2 regions of the Rhodobacter maritimus genome follow, and region 1 is predicted to be linked to the other one. Evidence: riboswitches for the same ligand, from Rfam matches in the RefSeq annotation. Region 1 holds a riboswitch; the other holds the start of a gene.

Evidence for each region. A riboswitch is a leader RNA that binds a small molecule or an ion and turns the genes downstream of it on or off. The one in region 1 is predicted to bind thiamine pyrophosphate.
Region 2: it holds a riboswitch for thiamine pyrophosphate, as region 1 does, so the genes downstream of both, thiB (thiamine ABC transporter substrate binding subunit) here and thiM (hydroxyethylthiazole kinase) in region 1, are expected to answer to the same signal.

What each region holds. Positions count from the first base shown of each region.
Region 1 covers NZ_CM179095.1:1,065,371-1,068,768, reverse strand. The annotation lists gene thiE (thiamine phosphate synthase) at 1-607, opposite strand, end outside; gene thiM (hydroxyethylthiazole kinase) at 604-1,392, opposite strand; TPP riboswitch at 1,452-1,546, opposite strand; gene AC4PTO_RS05380 (hypothetical protein) at 1,600-2,010, opposite strand; gene AC4PTO_RS05375 (GT-B fold glycosyltransferase domain-containing protein) at 2,087-3,088, shown strand; gene AC4PTO_RS05370 (O-acetylhomoserine aminocarboxypropyltransferase/cysteine synthase family protein) at 3,177-3,398, shown strand, end outside.
Region 2 covers NZ_CM179095.1:2,676,873-2,680,270, reverse strand. The annotation lists gene AC4PTO_RS13590 (ABC transporter permease family protein) at 1-1,194, opposite strand, end outside; gene thiB (thiamine ABC transporter substrate binding subunit) at 1,173-2,153, opposite strand; TPP riboswitch at 2,192-2,294, opposite strand; gene aroC (chorismate synthase) at 2,384-3,398, shown strand, end outside.

The sequences.
Region 1 (3,398 bases):
CGCGCCTCCATGCGTCCAGAATCTCCTGCGTGGCGCGGCGCATGTCCGGTGCGCGCGAAATGGCCGAGACGACGGCCATCCCGGCCCCGCCCGCGGCCTTCACGGCGCCCGCATCCGCCGCCCCCATCCCGCCGATGGCAAGGCAGGGCAGCGTGGTCCGCGCCGCGATTGCGGCAAAGCCGTCCAGGCCGATCGGCGACGCGTGATCGGGTTTCGAGGCCGTGGCGCGCAGCGGTCCGACCCCCAGGTAATCCACCCCCGCCGGGACCGCCGCCAGTTGCCCGGCCGTCTCGACCGAGAGGCCAAGGATCGTTCCGGGGTGCAGCCGCGCGCGGATCGCGGCGGGATCGCCATCGCCTTGCCCGACATGCAGCACCGGGGCGCCGATCTCGATGGCCACCCCCACACGGTCATTGACCGCCAGAAGCGCGCCGAATGCGGCAAGGCGCGGCATCAGGCTGCGGGCAAGCGCCGCGAATTCCGGGTCCGGCAGCGTCTTGTGGCGCAGCTGCACCCAGCGCGCGCCGCCTTGCGCCGCCGCAAGCGCCTGATCCACCATCGCCGCGGGCGCGCCGGCATCGGTCACAAAACACAGGGGCGGGATCATGCCGCGGCCATCCGCGCGCGGGCCCCAAGATCATCGGGCGTGATCGCGTGCAGCGCATCGAGGAACGCCACCTGGAACGAACCCGGCCCGGAGGCGGAGGCCCCCGCGACCTCTCCGGCAAGGCCGAAATAGGCAAGGGCGGAAACCGCGGCCTCGAACCGGTCCTGCCCAACGGCGAAGGCGGCCATGATCCCGGTCAGCGAACAGCCGAGCGCCGTGACCAGCGGCATCGTCGGGTGGCCGTTCGACACCCGCGCCGCGCGCACACCGTCGGTGACGAAATCGACCGGCCCCGTCACCGCGACCACCGCCCCGTGGCGGCGCGCAAGCGCCCCTGCGGCCGCTTCGGCCGCCGCCACCGGATCGGCGGCATCCGCGCCCTTGCCCGCCGCCGCGGCCCCCGACAGCGCAAGGATTTCAGAGGCGTTACCGCGCAGGATCGTCGGTGAAAGCGCCAGCAGGCGCGCGCCCAGATCGCGGCGAAACGCCGTCGCCCCCACCGCGACGGGATCAAGCACCCAGGGCCGTCCCGCCCCGACCGCCGCCTTCGCGGCCTCTTCCATCGCCACGGCCCAATGCGCAGACGCGGTGCCGATATTGATGCTGAGCGCCGAGGCGATGGCGGCGAATTCGGCCGCCTCTTCGCGCGCATGCACCATCGCGGGCGAGGCACCCGCGGCCAGCATCACATTGGCCATGACGTTCATCGCAACGTAATTGGTGATATTCTGCACAAGCGGCGCGGTCTGGCGCATCCGCGCAAGCGAGGCCCCGGTGTCGATCATCGCGTCTTCCTTTCGGTGCCACCGAAGAGAAAGACCTGGGTCCAAATCCGCCGAACCGGGGCATTGCACCCGCGCCTCCCTCCGCCAGCATTATCTGGTTCAGGTTCAAAGGGTGCTTCTCAGCCCGGCAGTGCGGGCGCCCCTGTCGCAGGGCAACGGGTCGCACTTATTGCCGCGCCCGTCAACAGCTTTGGCGCGGCGGGCGGCCTAACGGCGCAGGATGTCGGCGCGGTCGAAGGCGGCCTCGTCGCTGCCGCCGTCGTCATAGATCAGCCGCACCCGGACCGAGGCGACCGAACCGGGCGGCGCGGCCACGAAGACGCCATCGCCCGACAGCGCATTGGGCTGGGCCGATCCCTCGTGGCAGGGCTCCATCTTGAGCACCTGCTGCGCGGCCGCGCCGTTCAGGCCATAGCGGATTTCCGACAGGCCGCAGCGCCAGGCAAGAAGATGCGAGAAATAGATCAGGTCCCGGCCGTTATATTCGCGCAGCGTCACCCAGTTGGCGCGCGTCATGCCCAGAACCGGGCGCACCTCGGCCGCGGTGGTGAAGTTCTGCGCCGCGGCACCGCCCGCCGCCAGACACAGGCCAAGCAAGAAAGCCGCCCGAATGCGCATCCGTATTCCTTCCGATCCCTTTTGCCCGGCCCCATTCCCCGTTAAGGTAACGCAAAATCGGCAGGCAAGGCGCACTATGGCGGGCAAACGGGTGAAGGGGCAAGCATTTAACCTTTTATGCGTGGCACAGGCCGGCCGCCTTGAATACGAGGCCGTCCTGCTGACCCTGTCGTTCCGCGCGGCCAATCCCGGCTTCAAAGGCCGCCTGATCGTGGCCGAGCCGCAGCCCGGCCCCCTGTGGAAGGGAGAGACGCGCCTTTCTTCGCCCGTGCGCGCGCTTCTTGAAGCCGCCGGCGCCGAGATCCTGCCCTTCGAGGCCCGCGTCTTCGGGCAGGACTATCCGCAGGGCAACAAGATCGAGGCGCTTGGCATCCTGCCCGCGAACGAGCCCTTCGTCTTTTTCGACACCGACACGCTTTTCACCGCGCCGATCGACACGGTGCGCTTCGATTTCACCCGCCCCTCGGCCTCGATGCGGCGCGAGGGCACCTGGCCCGATCCGCCGCTTTACGGCCCCGGCTTCGGCGCGATCTGGAAATCGCTTTACGACCGCTTCGGCCTTGAATTCGAAAGCTCGCTGGATCTGTCGCAACCCGACGAATACTGGCGGCGCTACCTGTATTTCAATGCGGGCTGGTTCTTCGGCGCGGACCCGGCGGAATTCGGGACGCTTTTCCTGCGTTACGCGCAATCCATCCGCGACGACCCGCCCGACGCGCTTGCCAGCCAGGCGCTGTTTCCCTGGCTTGACCAGATCGCCCTGCCGCTGGTGATCCACGCGCTTGGCGGCGGCAGGCCGGGACCGGATCTGGACGGGCTTGACGGCGATGTCAGCTGCCACTGGCGCGCGCTGCCGCTGCTTTATGCGCGCGAAAGCGACCGCGCGGTCGCGGTGCTGAAAGAGATCGCGCGCCCGAACCCGGTGAAGAAGGTGCTGCGCGGGTCCGAGGCGATGCGCAAGCTGGTCTATCAAGGCAAGGGGCAGAAGCTGCGCGCCCTGTTCGACCGCAAGGCCCTGCCCCGGCGCGAACAGGCGCTGCGCAATGCCATCCGGCGCGAGGGGCTCTGGCTGCGCTGAGCCTGCGACATGCGACGATGCGAATATGATTGAAGCCCATGAGGGCCGCGGCTAGGCTCCGCCCGATTTCTTCAAGGGAGCCCCGCACATGACCGACCTTTCCTTCGACACGCTGCAAGTCCATGCCGGGACCGAGCCCGACCCCGCGACCGGCGCCCGTCAGGTTCCGATCTATCAGACCACGGCCTATGTGTTCAAAGACGCCGAACATGCGGCGCGCCTGTTCAACCTGCAAGAGGTCGGCTACATCTATTCGCGGCTGACCAACCCGACCGTCATGGCGCTTGCCAACCGGGTTGCGGCGCTGGAA
Region 2 (3,398 bases), 1.6 Mb from region 1:
GAAGGGCAGCGTCATCGCGGCATTGGCGATCAGCGTGACGGGCAGGGCCAGCGAGACGGGGTTCACATAGGGCCGCACGATCACGAAAAGCCCGGTGCCGATGACCAGGGACGAGGCGGTCAGCGGCAGCATGGCGGCGGCCTCGGCCCAACGGTGGCGGGTAGCGGCAAGCGCGAGCGGCAGCGCAAGCGCCAGTGTCAACGCGGTAGAGCCGAGCGCGATTGCAACCGAGGTGGTGACGGCCCGCCACAGTCCCGCGGGCAGGTCGTTCAGGGCGGGCAGGCCGCGCGCCAGCACCGCCATGATCGGCACCAGCAGAAAGGCCGTGGCGGCGGCGATCGCCGCGATGTCGCGCAGAAGAAGGCCGGCGCCTGCCGGTGCGGGCGGTGCCGCCCGGTCCAACCCCGCGCCGAAGCCCGAGGGCAGCGTGGCGCGTGCGCTGATGGCAAGCGCGGCAAGGCAGAGGCCCACCTGCACCAGAGCAAGGCTTGCCGCGCGGCCAAGGTCGAAATCGAAGCGGAAGGCCTGGTAGATCGCAAGCTCGACCGTGGTGGCGCGCGGCCCGCCGCCAAGCGTGAGCGCCACCGCGAAGGAGGTCAGGCAGACAAGGAAGATCGCCAGGAAGGCGCCGGGCAGGACCGCGCGCAGCATCGGCATTTCCAGATGGCGGTGGATGTCGCGCGGCCTGAAGCCAAGCGATGCGGCCAGCCGGAACCTTTCGGCCGGGATGCCTTGCCAGCCATGCAGCAGCATGCGCGTGGCCAGCGGCATGTTGAAGAACACATGGGCCAGGATCACGCCATGCGCGCCGTAAAGCCGGATGCCGGGCAGGCCGAGAGCGGCCATCGTGCCGTTGACGATGCCGTTGCGGCCGAAGACCGACAAAAGCCCCATGACCGCGACGATGGAGGGCAGCAGGAACGGCGCCCCCAGAAGCGAGATAAGCAGCGCCCGCCCCGCAAAGCGCCGCCGGGCGAGCGCGCGGGCCACCGGCACTGCCAGCAGGCATGACAGCCCGGCCGATAGCGCCGCCTGCCACAGCGTGAACCAAAGCGCCTGCATGTCGGCGCCCCGCAGGGCGCCGAAGCCGCCGGCGCGGATCGCCACCGCGCCGAGCGTGCCCAGAACCAGCGCCGCCACCAGCAAAGCCGCCAGAAGCGCGGGCCCGAGCGTCAGTTGAACGCGGCGCGCCATTCGTCCAGGGCCGGCTGGCGCAGCGCCTCGGCCTCGGTCTCCGAGAAGAACAGCGTCTTTTCGGGGCGCGGCAGGGCGGCGAAGCCTTCGGGCAGGAAGCCGTCCTTGATGACCGCCGGATAGGACCAGTTTGCGGTGGCGATCATGCCCTGGAACCCGTCCGACAGGATATAATCCATAAAGGCCTGCGCCAGTTCGGGCTGATCGGTCGTGTTCAACTGCGCGGCAACCTCGGTCAGGAAGTAATGCCCTTCGGGGAAGATCGCGGCGGCCTTGGTGTCATCTTCCTCGGCGATGATGTGATAGGCGGGCGAGGTGGTGTAGCTGAGCACCATGTCGACCTCGCCATCGGTGAACAGGCCGTAGCTTTCCGACCAGCCGGGCGTCACGGTCAGCACCTTGGGGGCAAGTTTGGCCCAAGCCTCGGGCGCACGTTCGCCATAGACCGCCTTGACCCACAACAGAAGCGCCAGCCCCGAGATCGAGCTGCGCGGGTCCTGAATCGCGATCTTCAGATCGTCGGGCGCGTCCAGCAGCGCCTCGAAGCTTTGGGGCGGCGCCTTTAGCCGGGTCTTGTCGTAGATGAAGGCGGTTTCGCTCCAGTTGAAGGGCAGGAAGGTGTCGTCGTTCCATTCGATGGGCAGGGTCAGGACCGAGATGTCCTGCCCGTGGGGGGCAAAAAGGCCGGTGGCGCGCGCCCGCGCGGTGACATCGGTGTTCAGGCCGATCACCACATCGGCCTCGGTCCGCGCGCCCTCAAGCAGGATGCGCGGCAGAACATCGCCCGCGACGAATTTCAGATCGCAGCCGCAGACGGCCTCGAACCCGTCCTCGATCGCGGGGCCGGGGCCCCATTCCGAGGTGAAATAATCGGGCGCATAGACGGTAAGCGTGGGGCTTTCATCGGCCACGGCAGCCGTGGCAACGAAAAGACCCGCAAGCATCAGAGTGTGTTTCATCAGGTTCTCCAATGGCTGACGGGCGGGGTCAGGCCGGGCGAAACCCGAGATACCTTCCCTCCGCCGGTCTTAACCGGTTCAGGTTCAACGGGTTCGCGTCGCCGCATCTCAGCCCCTGCCGGAGCACCCCGAGGTAAGGCGAAACATAGGGGCCGCCACGCCTGACGCAAGGGGAATCTGCTTGAGCGAGGTCCGGGTGGCGGCTAATGCCTTAGCAAAGGAGATCCGAGATGAGCTTCAATACCTTCGGGCACATGTTCCGCGTCACCACCTGGGGCGAAAGCCACGGCCCCGCGATCGGCGCCACGGTCGACGGCTGCCCGCCCGGCATCGCGCTGAGCGAGGAGTTCATCCAGGTGTTTCTGGATCGCCGCCGCCCCGGCCAGTCGAAGATGACGACGCAGCGCCAGGAGGCCGATCAGGTCAAGATCCTGTCGGGCACCTTCGAGGGGCGCACCACCGGCACGCCGATCCAGCTGATGATCGAGAATACCGACCAGCGCAGCAAGGATTACGGTGCCATCGCGCAGCAGTTCCGCCCGGGGCATGCCGACATCACCTATCACCAGAAATACGGGCTGCGCGATTATCGTGGGGGCGGGCGCTCCAGCGCGCGGGAAACGGCGGCGCGCGTGGCCGCGGGCGGCGTGGCGCAGGCGGTGCTGCGCGAACTGGTGCCCGGTCTGCGCATCACCGGATACATGGTGCAGATGGGCGTCAAGCAGATCGACCGGGCGCGCTTTGACCGCGACGAGATCCTGCGCAATCCCTTCTTCATCCCCGATGCCGCGGTGGTGGACGAATGGGCCGATTACCTTGATGCGATCCGCAAGGGGCACAGCTCGGTCGGCGCGATGGTCGAGGTCGTGGCCGAGGGCTGCCCACCCGGTCTTGGCGCGCCGATCTACGGCAAGATGGACACCGAGCTTGCCGCCGCGATGATGTCGATCAACGCGGTGAAGGGCGTCGAGATCGGCGAGGGCATGGCCGCTGCCGCGCTCAGCGGGATCGAGAATGCCGACGAGATCGTGATGGGGCCGGAGGGTCCCGAATTCCTGTCGAACCACGCTGGCGGCATTCTGGGCGGCATCACCACCGGCCAGCCCGTCGTGGTGCGCTTCTCGGTCAAGCCGACCTCGTCGATCCTGACGCCGCGCCGCTCGATCAATGCGGTGGGCGAAGAGGTCGAGGTCGTCACCAAGGGGCGGCACGATCCCTGCGTGGGGATCCGCGCGGTGCCGGTGG